Regions from separate parts of the Listeria immobilis genome, predicted to be linked through region 1. Evidence: riboswitches for the same ligand, from Rfam matches in the RefSeq annotation. Region 1 holds a riboswitch; each other region holds the start of a gene.
What was found. Region 1 has a riboswitch for S-adenosylmethionine ahead of metE (5-methyltetrahydropteroyltriglutamate--homocysteine S-methyltransferase). Riboswitches for the same ligand answer to the same signal wherever they lie in the genome.
Positions count from the first base shown of each region.

Region 1 (4,178 bases):
TAATTTCTCCATGACTTCTAGATGTTTCAATAGAAATAACATCCGCATCTAAAGCACTTATAGTTTCAATAATATCGTCAAAATCTGAATAACACATATGGGTATGGATTTGTGTATCGTTTTGAACCGAAGTGGTTGTTAATTTAAATGAATAAACGGCATCATTTAAATATTTTTCCCATCTTGCACGTTTTAGTGGCAATCCTTCACGTAAAGCTGGCTCATCCACTTGAATGACTTTAATACCATTACGCTCTAGTGCTTCTACTTCTTTACGAAGAGCTAAGCCCACTTGGTTAGCGACAGTACTTTCAGGAATATCATCCCGAACAAAACTCCAATTAATAATAGTCACAGGTGCAGTAAGCATTCCTTTCACCGGTCGTTTCGTTAACGACTGCGCATAAACACTTTCTTTCACGGTAATTTCTTCTGTAAAAGCAACATCGCCATAAATTAGGGGTGGTCGAACTGCTCTTGAACCGTAAGATTGAACCCAGCCAAATTTCGTCGCTTGAAAACCTGCTAATTTTTGGCCAAAATATTCTACCATATCCGTCCGTTCAAACTCGCCATGAACTAATACATCCAAATCTAAATCTTCTTGAATTTGAATCCACCGAGCTGTTTCCTTTTCAATAAAGGCATTATATTCTGCATCCGTGATATTTCCCTTCAACCATTCTGCACGGGTACTACGAACTTCGGGTGACTGCGGAAAACTACCAATTGTTGTTGTTGGAAATAATGGTAATTGCAACCAAGCATGTTGTAGTTTAATTCGCTCAGCAAATGGTAAATCTCGTTCGACTCGAATATTTTCCAAATTTGCAATTGCCGCTTGAACTTCTAGATTATTTCGATGACTAGATTCATTTAAAGCTAAAACAGCCAATCGAGCTTCTTTTAGTTCTGTTTCCACATGCTCTTTACCTAATGTTAAAGCTTTTGTTAAAACAACTACTTCATCTAATTTCTGATCAGCGAATGATAAACCGCCAAGAATGATTTCATCTAGCTCTGGTTCGCTCCATTTTGTCACTGGTACATGTAATAGCGAATTAGATGGCTGAACAATTAGTTTCCCATCAGTAACATAGTTGGAAATAGTGCTTAATAATTCTAACTTTTCATCTAAATTACTTCGCCAAACATTTCTGCCATCAACCACTCCTGCTGCTAGAAACTTATCTGCTGGAAAACCATATGTTTTTAACGCCTTTAATGACTCCCCGTGATCATGAACAAAATCAATCCCAACTGCTGCAACTGGTAAATTCACTACCTCTTCATAATAATCCAAACTTTCAAAATAAGTTTGTAACTCGATCTTTAAGTTTGGTGTTGCTTTTTGAAACTCCTTATACACTTTTTCAAATAACTGTAATTCTTCTTTAGCGAAACTTGTTGCTAAATAAGGCTCATCTATTTGTACCCACTCGACCCCAGCAGATTCTAGTTCTGTTAAAATTTCTATATAGGCTGGAATAAATTTATCCACTAATGCTTCAAAACTTTCTGCATTACTACCTTTTCCGAGTTTTAAATACGTAATTGGACCGATAAGAACAGGTTTCCCATCAATACCAAGCTCTTTTTTTGCCTCTTCGTAATAATAAAGAGCCCGATTATGCAATACTTTAGGAGTCGCATCCACAAGTTCTGGTACAATGTAGTGATAGTTCGTATTAAACCATTTGGTCATTTCGGAAGCAACTGCCTCACTTTTTCCACGAGCAATATCAAAGTATGTATTTAGTGATACTTTTCCACCATCATGCTGAAATCGTTTTGGAATAATACCAAAAGTTACGCTTGTATCAAGTACTTGATCATAAAAACTAAAATCACCCACTGGAATTAAATCAATTCCTTTTTCTTGTTGTTTTTTTAGCGCATGTAATCTCAAAGCTTTTGTTTCAGCTAGTAATTCTTGCTCTGTAATTAATCCATTCCAAAATTTTTCTAACGCTCGTTTCCATTCGCGCTTCTCTCCAAGTCGCGGATACCCCAAATTTGAACTAATCGCCTTTACCATAACTTATCACCCTATCCTTTATTTTTTTGCCAACGAAAAAACCTCCCTAGAGAACTAGAGAGGTTTGGAAGTTTCGATACACAAATACAATGAAACTTTTTAAGTCTCTCTTATCTCTCGAAGCATCACACTTCGCAGGATTTAGCACCTTTTCAACGAATTGAAAGGTTGCTGGGTTTCAACGGGCCAGTCCCTCTACCACTCATAATAAGAGTAATTTATTTAGTTTTTTATTACTTAAATTAGATTGAAGTTATCATACCACTTACAACTAAAAGCTGTCAATCATTAAATTTCGATTTTCTTTTTTATTGTCTCTTTATGTGCTCCCAAAGCTAACAACAAACAGCCAAGTAGAAGGAGTCCGGCAACTACAAAATAAAATATTTGATTTCCAAAAACACCAATCATAATTCCTGTAGCGCTTGGTCCAATAATACTCCCTAAGCTAAAGCACATCCCCACCAAAATATTTCCAGCTGGAAGTAACTCAAGCGGAGTCAAATCAGTCATGTATGATAGTCCCAGTGAGTAAAGTGATCCTAATAATATCCCCAAAACAAAGAAAAAAATCACATACATTACAGGAATTTTAACAAAAGCTGTTAAGACAAACACTATAGCACCCGTTCCCGTCAAAAGTGGTAACATTCGACCTCGACCAAATTTATCACTAATAATCCCAATCGGCACTTGAAAAATAATCGTTCCAACTGAGAAGGATGAAATCACTACCGCTATCATCATCGTATCTAAACCATCACGTAAACCTACAATAGGAAATGTTGCATTAAGTCCTGTCTCCAATATGCCGTATAAAAATGGAGGAATCATCGCAACCCAAGCCAGTTTAAAAACATCAGAAAATCGTTTTAAACTACCCCAAAAAGAAATTTTTCGAATATCTGCCTTCTCTCCAACAAAATCATTCCTAAGAAACCAAACAAATATCCAGGCAATCAATACCAATACACCAGAAAGAAAGAACGGTAAATTCACATTAATTTCTGCTAAGTTAACTAATTGCGGACCTATCGCAAATCCTAATGAAAAAAATAATCCATATAGAGCCATATTCCGCCCACGCTTACTAGGATCACTCATTGCTCCAATCCACGTCTGTGAAGAAAAATGTAACATATGGTCTCCCACCCCAATTAATAATCGTAGCACAAACCAAAAGTACAAATTAAACCAGACTGGGAAAATTAGCATTGCAATGGCAACTAGCCCTCCACCAACTAATATAATCGGCTTATAACCATACTTATGCAATGGTGCTTCAATAAATGGTGAAATAAGTAAAACACCTAAATAAATTCCTGTAGCATGAAAACCATTTATTGAAGCGCTAACACCCTTACCTTCTAAAATAATAGCAATCAGCGGTAATAGTACCCCTTGAGACAACCCAGAGATGGCAACAACCATTGTTAATATCCAAAATTTCCCTTTAGAACTCATAAACAGCCTCCGAAATTTTAATAAATAAAAAACAATGTCGAAGTTCGACATTGTTTTTTGGATGACCCGTACGGGAATCGAACCCGTGTTACCGCCGTGAAAGGGCGGTGTCTTAACCGCTTGACCAACGGGCCATATCTGGCGGAGAAGGAGGGATTTGAACCCTCGCGCCGCGCGAGCGACCTACACCCTTAGCAGGGGCGCCTCTTCAGCCACTTGAGTACTTCCCCAGATATAAAAATTCTATTCTTTTTGAAAGAATAACTCCACAGGCAGGACTCGAACCTGCGACCGATCGGTTAACAGCCGATTGCTCTACCAACTGAGCTACTGTGGAATAAAATGGGCCTAAATGGACTCGAACCATCGACCTCACGCTTATCAGGCGTGCGCTCTAACCAGCTGAGCTATAGGCCCTCAGTAAAACTAGATTCATGGTAAAAAGCGGGTGATGGGAATCGAACCCACGACAACAGCTTGGAAGGCTGTAGTTTTACCACTAAACTACACCCGCATAATAATAAGTTTTAAAAACAAAGGGCGGATAATGGGAATCGAACCCACGAATGCCTGAACCACAATCAGGTGCGTTAACCACTTCGCCATATCCGCCATAAGGCAAAAATGTTTTAAAAAGAATGGCTTGGGACAGAATCGAACTGCCGACACCTTGAGC
Region 1 is NZ_JAASUA010000001.1:569,943-574,120, forward strand. Features, by position in the region: gene metE (5-methyltetrahydropteroyltriglutamate--homocysteine S-methyltransferase) at 1-2,038, opposite strand, end outside; SAM riboswitch class I at 2,146-2,252, opposite strand; gene HCJ45_RS02880 (MFS transporter) at 2,327-3,502, opposite strand; tRNA gene HCJ45_RS02885 (tRNA-Glu) at 3,565-3,636, opposite strand; tRNA gene HCJ45_RS02890 (tRNA-Ser) at 3,642-3,732, opposite strand; tRNA gene HCJ45_RS02895 (tRNA-Asn) at 3,767-3,839, opposite strand; tRNA gene HCJ45_RS02900 (tRNA-Ile) at 3,846-3,919, opposite strand; tRNA gene HCJ45_RS02905 (tRNA-Gly) at 3,946-4,016, opposite strand; tRNA gene HCJ45_RS02910 (tRNA-His) at 4,042-4,114, opposite strand; tRNA gene HCJ45_RS02915 (tRNA-Phe) at 4,142-4,178, opposite strand, start outside.

Region 2 (4,178 bases), on a different contig from region 1:
TAGCCCAATAACTTTATCAATTTCGGAATCTTTTGCTGTGACCATTATAATTGGCATATCATATTTTTTACGAACTTCACGACATACCTCAATACCATCACGACCTGGAAGCATAATATCTAGTAGAATCAAATCTGGTTGAACTTCCTCAACTAGTTCTAATGCTTCATCGCCATCATAGGCGCAATATACATCAAATCCTTCTTTATTTAGATTAAATTTAACTATATCAGCAATCGGTTTTTCATCATCTACTACAAGAATTTTCTTTTCTGCCATTAGTTTACAGTCCTCTCATTCATGGATTTTGCCGGTTTATACCGGGACAGATAGTTTAGTTTTATACTTTTTTGTTGTTAAATACAGCCCATTTGGTTCATCTTTATAAACTAGTAACATTAAAAACAGACTTACCTAACTAATTATAACACATACCTCTAATTATCTGAATTATTACAGGCTTTTTTATCTTAAAGTAAGTCACGACAGCGTTTTAACTTTGCGGAATTTTGTCAAAAAGATGTAATTTTGAAATTCGGGTGATTGCTTCTTCTAAACGAGCTTCCTCTATTAAAAGTCCAACACGAACATATCCTTCGCCAAACTCCCCAAAACCACTTCCATCCGCTACAGCAACATTCGCTTCTTCTAATAAATAGTCTGCAAATTGGCTACTAGTAAACTCTTCGGGAACTGGCATCCAAGCAAAGAAGGAACCTGCTGGAGCAACTGCATTCCAACCAATTTTTTCGCATGCAGCAATAAAGGCATTGCGTCTTTTTTCATAGCGCGCATTTAATTCGCGGACACACAATTGATCACCTGTTAAAGCTTCTATAGCCGCATCTTGAATTCCTGGAAATAAACTTACATACATATGATCTTGAATAAGGTTGATTGCTTCAATAACTTCTTTGTTTCCAACCGCAAAACCAACTCGCCAGCCTGCCATATTATATGTTTTCGAAAGTGTGTATAATTCAATTCCGACTCCCTTTGCGCCAGGAGTTTGCAAGAAACTAATCGGTTTTTGACCATCAAAGCCAATTGCACCATAAGCAAAATCATGCGCAACTATAATATTATTTTCTTTAGCGAAAGCAACTGTTTCCTCAAAAAAATCAGTTGTAGCAATCGCGCCAGTTGGGTTATTGGGATAATTTAAGTACATTAATTCCGCTTTTTTCGCAATTTCAGCAGGAATTTTAGTGAAATCAGGTAGAAAATGATTTTCTGCGATTAAAGGCATCCTTTCAAATTGAACTTCTCCTAAAACCACTCCTGACAAATAATCGGGATAACCAGGGTCTGGTAATAGCATCACATCACCCGGATCCATAATACACATTGGCAATTCAACTAATCCTGTTTTTGTTCCAAATAAAATTGCTACTTCGGTCATCGGATCAATAGTTACATTATATTCGCGTGCATAAAAATCTGCGGCCGCTTTTTTCAATTCGAACTTTCCACGAAATAAAGAATACTTATGATTATTAGGCTTTTCAGAAGCATCTTTAAGTGCCGCAACAATATGATCGGGTGTTGGCTGATCTGGATTACCTTGGCCTAAGTTAATAACATCATGACCAGCTGCCACTTTCTTTCCAACTTTTTCTACTAGGCTAGAAAAAAACTGTTCTGGTAAATTTTGTAAACGTTTGGAAATTTTCATTTTACACCCGTCCTTTATAAGTTTCATTGATTAAAATAGTAAAGTTTTCTGAGGTATTTGTCCAGTCTGTTTTTTTAAACACCTAAAAAACGATTGACAAATTGAAGGAAAATGCGTATATTTTTAAATAACAGGTTTTTCTAAAATATTTTCTCTTATCGAGAGCGGCAGAGGGACTGGCCCTATGAAGCCCGGCAACCCAACTTTATTAAAGCGTAAAGTGAAGGTGCTAATTCCAGCAAAATGGTAGATTTCATTTTGGTAGATAAGAGGAGCTGGATATGTTCGACTTTCCACTTCTCTATTCTAAATAGAGAAGTTTTTTATTGCTTTCATGAATAAATCTGGATAAATAATCAACATACTAGGGAGGAAAAAAGATGAAAAAATTAACAAAAGGGTTAGGAATTTTACTTGCGTCAAGCCTTATTTTAGGATTAGCTGCGTGTGGTGGCGGTAGTGATGATAAAGCTTTAAGCACGAAAGAAATAACTATTGGTACAACAGCTGGTCCACACCAACAAATTGCTGAAGAAGTTCAAAAATTAGCGAAAAAAGATGGTCTTGAAATCAAAATCAAAACATTTGATGATTATAATACACCAAATACAGCTCTAAACGATGGTGACTTGGATACAAACAACTATCAAACCATTCCATTTTTAGAGCAACAAAAGAAAGACAAAGGTTACAAACTAGACGTAGCTTTTAAAACAGTTGCCTTTCCAATGGGCGTCTACTCAAACGACATTAAAGATATAAAGAATTTGAAAAAAGGGGACAAAATTGCTGTTCCAAATGATCCAAGTAACGAATATCGTGGTTTAAAATTATTTGAAGATGCAGGTATTATTAAATTGAAAGATGGCGTGGAAGAAAAAGCAACGAAAAAAGATATTGCTGAAAATCCATTAGATTTAGAAATCGTGGAACTTGAGGCTTCACAAATCCCTGCACAATTAGATGAAGTAGCAGCCGCAGCTATTAATACAAACTTTGCAATGGGCGCTGGGCTTTCTATTAATGAAGATGCTATTTACAATGAACCAACAGAAAACAATCCGTATCCAAACGTTTTTGTTGTTCGCACTGAAAACAAAGAAGATGAAGTAGTAAAAACACTCGAAAAATATTACCATTCTGATGATGTCAGAGAATTTATTGAAAAAGAATTTAATGGGTCTGTTGTACCTGCATTTTAGGGAGTTGTTTTATTTTGATTGAATTACATCAAGTATCAAAAACATTTAACGTTAATGGGAAAACAGTAGAAGCCGTTAAAAATGTATCTATTCAAGTCGAAAAAGGAGAAATTTTTGGCGTTGTTGGTTATAGTGGTGCTGGAAAAAGTACGCTCGTTCGTTGTATTAACTTACTTGAACGTCCAGATGAAGGACACGTTTTGATTGACGGTAAGAATTTATCTACCCTTTCAAGTAAAGATTTACGGATAGCGCGTCGTAAAATTGGGATGATTTTCCAAGGTTATAACTTACTTAAGACTGCCACCGTTTATGAAAACATTGCGAAACCACTCCAACTTGAAGGAGTACCAAAAGAAGAAATTAAGTCACGTGTAGACAAATATTTATCGATTGTTGGCTTAGAAGATAAACGAAATAATTTTCCAAGCCAGCTCTCTGGCGGTCAAAAACAACGTGTGGCGATTGCAAGAGCACTTGCACATGAGCCAGAAATTTTACTAAGTGACGAGGCAACAAGCGCTCTTGATCCAGAAACAACGGAAGCAATTTTACAACTATTACTTAAAATTAACGCTGAACTAGGCATCACGATTTTCTTAATTACTCATGAACTTGATGTCATTCAACGCATTTGTGATCGTGTTGCTGTTATGGAAAACGGTCATTTAGTGGAACAAGGAACTGTCCTAGATATTTTCACTAAAGCAAAGCATGCAACAACCAAACGTTTTGTTGGCTCTGAGGCAAGTTTTGATATTCCTCAAGATTTACTAGAAAAATATATTGCTACCGGAAAACTTGTATCCCTCCACTTTATTGGGGCTGAAGCGGATGAACCTGCACTTGCACTTGTTTCGCGTAAATTTGATGTTCTTCCTAGTATTTTAGCTGGCGGAATTGATCATTTGAAAAACGGCACACTCGGAAAACTGCTCGTTCATTTAAAAGGGGACGAAATAGAATATAATAAAGCAATTGCTTATTTAAAGGAATCTGGCGTTGTTGTTGAGGAGGTCGAGTTGCTATGAGTTCATTTATTGAAGAATGGGGCCCGATTCTTTGGCAAGGTTTTCTAGAAACGTTAATAATGACAGGCATTACGCTTGTTATTGCCTTAGCTATTGGTCTTCCGCTTGGTGTATTTTTGATTTTAACACGTAAAGGCGGTCAAACTGAAAATCTTGTTGTTTATAGTATTTTAAACTGGATTATTAATATTTTACGCTCTTTACCGTTTATTATTTTATTATTCTTGATGATTCCCGTAACGCGTGCAGTTGTTGGGACGACGATTGGTA
Region 2 is NZ_JAASUA010000011.1:72,896-77,073, reverse strand. Features, by position in the region: gene yycF (response regulator YycF) at 1-279, opposite strand, end outside; gene HCJ45_RS12650 (pyridoxal phosphate-dependent aminotransferase) at 494-1,675, opposite strand; SAM riboswitch class I at 1,828-1,947, shown strand; gene HCJ45_RS12645 (MetQ/NlpA family ABC transporter substrate-binding protein) at 2,056-2,877, shown strand; gene HCJ45_RS12640 (methionine ABC transporter ATP-binding protein) at 2,892-3,908, shown strand; gene HCJ45_RS12635 (methionine ABC transporter permease) at 3,905-4,178, shown strand, end outside.
Region 2: linked by a shared signal. The riboswitch ahead of HCJ45_RS12645 (MetQ/NlpA family ABC transporter substrate-binding protein) and the one ahead of metE (5-methyltetrahydropteroyltriglutamate--homocysteine S-methyltransferase) in region 1 are both predicted to bind S-adenosylmethionine.

Region 3 (4,178 bases), on a different contig from region 1:
AATTGGAATATACACACCAGTTTCTTCAAAATATTCATCACGTGCTTTGGCAACATCAATTAGTGCAGTTGCTTGTCCACGACCGATTCCTTTTTGTTCGCGTGTAATACAAATAGATCCTCCGCCAACTCCAACTTTAACAAAGTCTGCGCCAGCATCAGCTAGATAGCGGAACCCATCACGGTCCACCACGTTTCCAGCACCAATTTTGACAGAATCACCATATTTGCCGCGCACATAATCCAATGTGCGTTTTTGCCATTCGGAGTAGCCTTCAGAAGAGTCTATACAAAGAATATCTGCGCCAGCTTCCACTAGTGCGGGAACACGTTCTTCATAATCACGTGTATTGATACCAGCGCCAACAACGTAACGTTTGGAGGAATCAAGTAGTTCTAATTTATTTTCTTTGTTGGAGTCATAATCTTTACGGAACACCATATGAACTAAGTGCTCATTATCATCAACAAGAGGTAAGGCATTTAATTTGTTGTCCCAAATAATGTTATTTGCTTCTTTCAAAGTGGTGGATTTATTTGCTGTAACTAACTTATTAAAAGGAGTCATGAAATCTGCTACTTTTTCGTCAGGACTCATTCGTGTTATACGATAGTCGCGGCTGGTTACGATCCCAAGTAATTTACCATTCGCAGTACCATCTTCTGTCACTGCAACGGTAGAATGACCTGTTTTTTCTTTTAAATCCAGAATATCTTGAAGAGTTTTATCTGGGCTAATGTTGGAATCACTAATAACGAAGCCGGCTTTATGATTTTTTACACGTGAAACCATTGCCGCTTCACTTTCAATAGATTGTGAGCCGAAAATAAAGGATACTCCGCCTTCTGTAGCTAAGGCAATCCCCATATTATCATCAGAAACAGCTTGCATAATTGCGGAAACAAGCGGAATATTCATTGTAATTGCTGATTCCTCACCCTTTTTAAACTTTACGATAGGTGTTTTTAAACTAACATTAGTAGGTACACATTCTGCTGATGAGTAGCCAGGAACGAGCAAAAACTCACTAAATGTGCGGGACGGTTCTTCAAAATAAAATGCCATTATCTCCACTCCTTCTTCTATTTAATTTACATTTATAAAATATCTTTATTATTTCAAGAACTCGCTTGAAAGTCAATGATTGATAGTGATTTTTTAAGGTCAAGTATAAACGTTTTCTTTTGTAGGTTAGGAGGAATATACTAAAAGAAGATTATTTTATGCGAAGGAGGTAAGCAGATGAGTGAGGAAAAACTTTTAGAACGTGGTTATCGTAAGTATCACGGGGAAGAAATAGATGTTTATTTTAATACAAATGTTTGTGAGCATTCAGGAAATTGCGTAAGGGGAAACAAAGAATTATTTGATTTAGATAGAAAACCATGGATAATGCCAGATAACGTATCAAAAGAAGAAGTAAAACGTGTTATTAACACTTGTCCAAGCGGGGCACTTCAATATATAGAGAAATAGGAGGGGTAAAATGGAATATAAAGACGGCGAAAATAGAATTTATGCGGTAAATGATGCAGGTGTTGAGGTTGGTGAGGTAACATTTGTACCAACAGGGGAAGATATGTTTATTATTGATCATACGGGTGTGGACGATGCAGCTCGTGGTCAAGGGATCGCCCAAGAACTGGTGAAACGTGCTGTAGAAAAAGCAAAAATAGAAGGTAAGAAAATTATTCCGCTTTGTCCATTTGCTAAATCTGAGTTTTCGAAAAAGCCGGAGTATCAAGCGGTACAAGCTGATAAGTAATAATAAGTAGACTAGGTTTTGAGCCTAGTCTCTTTTTTTATGGAATATTTTAAAAATATTGGATTTCTCTTCTTGACATCTCCTTCATTTCAGTGTATCTTTAATTCACAGTAAACGTATAGGAATAATAGTGATACAATTTCTTATCAAGAGTGGTGGAGGGATTCGGCCCAGTGAAACCCAGCAGCGGAGCGCAAGTTCTATGCTAATTCCGATCAGAAGTAACATTCTGGCAGATAAGTAGTCGCTTACAATTAGGCGCTTCGATTCTGACCAAAAAACAGAAGAAGCGTTATTTTATTAGCGCTAAAGAGGGGAGTTTTTGTTAGATGAAGAAATTTTTATTAGTGGCAGTTATCTCAGTTTTTGCTTTGGTGCTGACTGCTTGCGGAGGTTCTGGTACTAGCTCAGATAAAGCAAACGGTTCTGGCAAAGCAACAGATGGCGGATCGATTATTATCGGAGTGGCAGGAGACCCAGAAGTTATCAATCCAAACTATGCCTCTGACCGAGTAACATTAACTATTCAACAAGCTGTTTACGCACCACTTTTTTGGGAGGCTGATGGAAAACCAGCGCTTGCGGAAAGCTTAGATATTTCAGATGACAACCTAACTTATACTGTAAAATTGAAAGATGGTTTAACATGGCACGATGGAAAACCGCTAACTGCAGATGATGTAGTATTTACAGTAGATTCCGTTTTAGATACAAAACAAAACAGCCCTAATCGTGGGAATTTTGTTTTTGACGATAAACCTGTAAAAGTAGAAGCTGTTGACGATACAACAGTTAAATTTACTTTACCAACTGTTGCTCCAGCCTTTGAAAATACAATTAAAACTTTCTTCCCTATTCCAAAACATGTTTTTGAAGGGGTAGAAAATATCGAAAAAAGTGATAAAAATAAAAAGCCAATTGGTTCCGGACCATATAAATTTGTTGAGTATAAAGCAGGCGAATACGTTTCCTTAGAGAGATTCAACGATTACTTTGATGGCAAACCAAAACTAGATAAAGTCACTTATCGAATTACCAAAGATCAAAATTCAGCAAACTTAGCACTTCAAAATGGAGAAATCAACTTAAAATCAATACAACCTTCTGAGCGAAATAAAGTAGAAAAGGCTAGTGCGGTAAACATTATCACTTATCCTGAAAACCGTTTGAGTTATGCAGTTTTCAATGAAAATCAACCTGCTCTGAAATCAAAAGAACTTCGCCAAGCGTTATCTTATGCGCTTAATCGCGAGGAAATCATTGAAGCAGCGTATGGTTCGGATGAATATGCCAAACCAGCGTCTTCCTTCCTAACAGAAAACACAAAATATTTTACTGATAAAGTAGAAACATATGAGCAAGATATAGCTAAAGCAAAAGAACTAGTAAAAGAAAGTGGTTTTGATACTAGTCAAAAATTAACCGTATATTATTTAAATAACAGTAAATCTCAAGAGAGCATTGCGCTTTACCTGCAACAACAGTATAAAGAAATTGGCGTAACACTTGATTTAAAACCAACTGATCCAAATGCACTAAGTAATATTACACTTGACCGTAAAAATGCGGATTACTCAATCGCCTTAAATGGTTATATTATGGGGAATGATCCAGATGCATATAAATCTTTATTCCTAAGTGATGCTCCTTATAACTATGCCAATTATCACAATAAAGCTTTGGATGAACTTTGGGCAAAAGGCGCCGTTACAGCGGATGATAAAGACCGTCAAGCAGTGTATGAAGACATTCAAAATACAATTGCGGACGATGCGGTAATTTACCCAATTTCATATGACAATGCAGTACTCGCACTTGATAGCCGTTATGGTGGACAAAAAGCTGCAACACCGCAACCAGTAACAATGTTCCGTGATCTATCTAAATTATATTTAACGGAATAATAGCTAAAAAATATTCATAAAAAATCTGACCTGCCAAGTTATTTTTGGTGGGTTCAGATTTTTACTTGTCATTTTTTGTGTTTTAGATAGGAGATAAATTATGCTAAAAACAATCACAAAACGCGTACTGCAAATTATTCCGATGCTATTTATTATCTCAATTATTTCCTTTGCACTTATAAAATTAGCACCCGGTGATCCGGTAAATTCATTTGTTACGCCTGATATGAATCCCGATGATGTAGAGCGAATTCGACAAAGTTTAGGGCTTGATCAGCCGATTTATATGCAGTACTTTATTTGGCTAGGGAATTTGTTGCAAGGGAATTTAGGTTATTCAATTATTAATAGCCAACCAGTTTTACAACAAATTTTAGAGCGAATTCCAGCGACACTTGGTTTAGTAGGGACTTCCCTTATTTTGACGCTAATATTGTCCATTCCGCTTGGATTAGTGGCGGCGAATTATGAAAACACTTGGATTGATAAAGTACTAAATGGAATTTCAT
Region 3 is NZ_JAASUA010000003.1:308,385-312,562, forward strand. Features, by position in the region: gene HCJ45_RS06285 (IMP dehydrogenase) at 1-1,065, opposite strand, end outside; gene HCJ45_RS06290 ((4Fe-4S)-binding protein) at 1,243-1,476, shown strand; gene HCJ45_RS06295 (GNAT family N-acetyltransferase) at 1,487-1,765, shown strand; SAM riboswitch class I at 1,906-2,008, shown strand; gene HCJ45_RS06300 (ABC transporter substrate-binding protein) at 2,095-3,669, shown strand; gene HCJ45_RS06305 (ABC transporter permease) at 3,770-4,178, shown strand, end outside.
Region 3: linked by a shared signal. The riboswitch ahead of HCJ45_RS06300 (ABC transporter substrate-binding protein) and the one ahead of metE (5-methyltetrahydropteroyltriglutamate--homocysteine S-methyltransferase) in region 1 are both predicted to bind S-adenosylmethionine.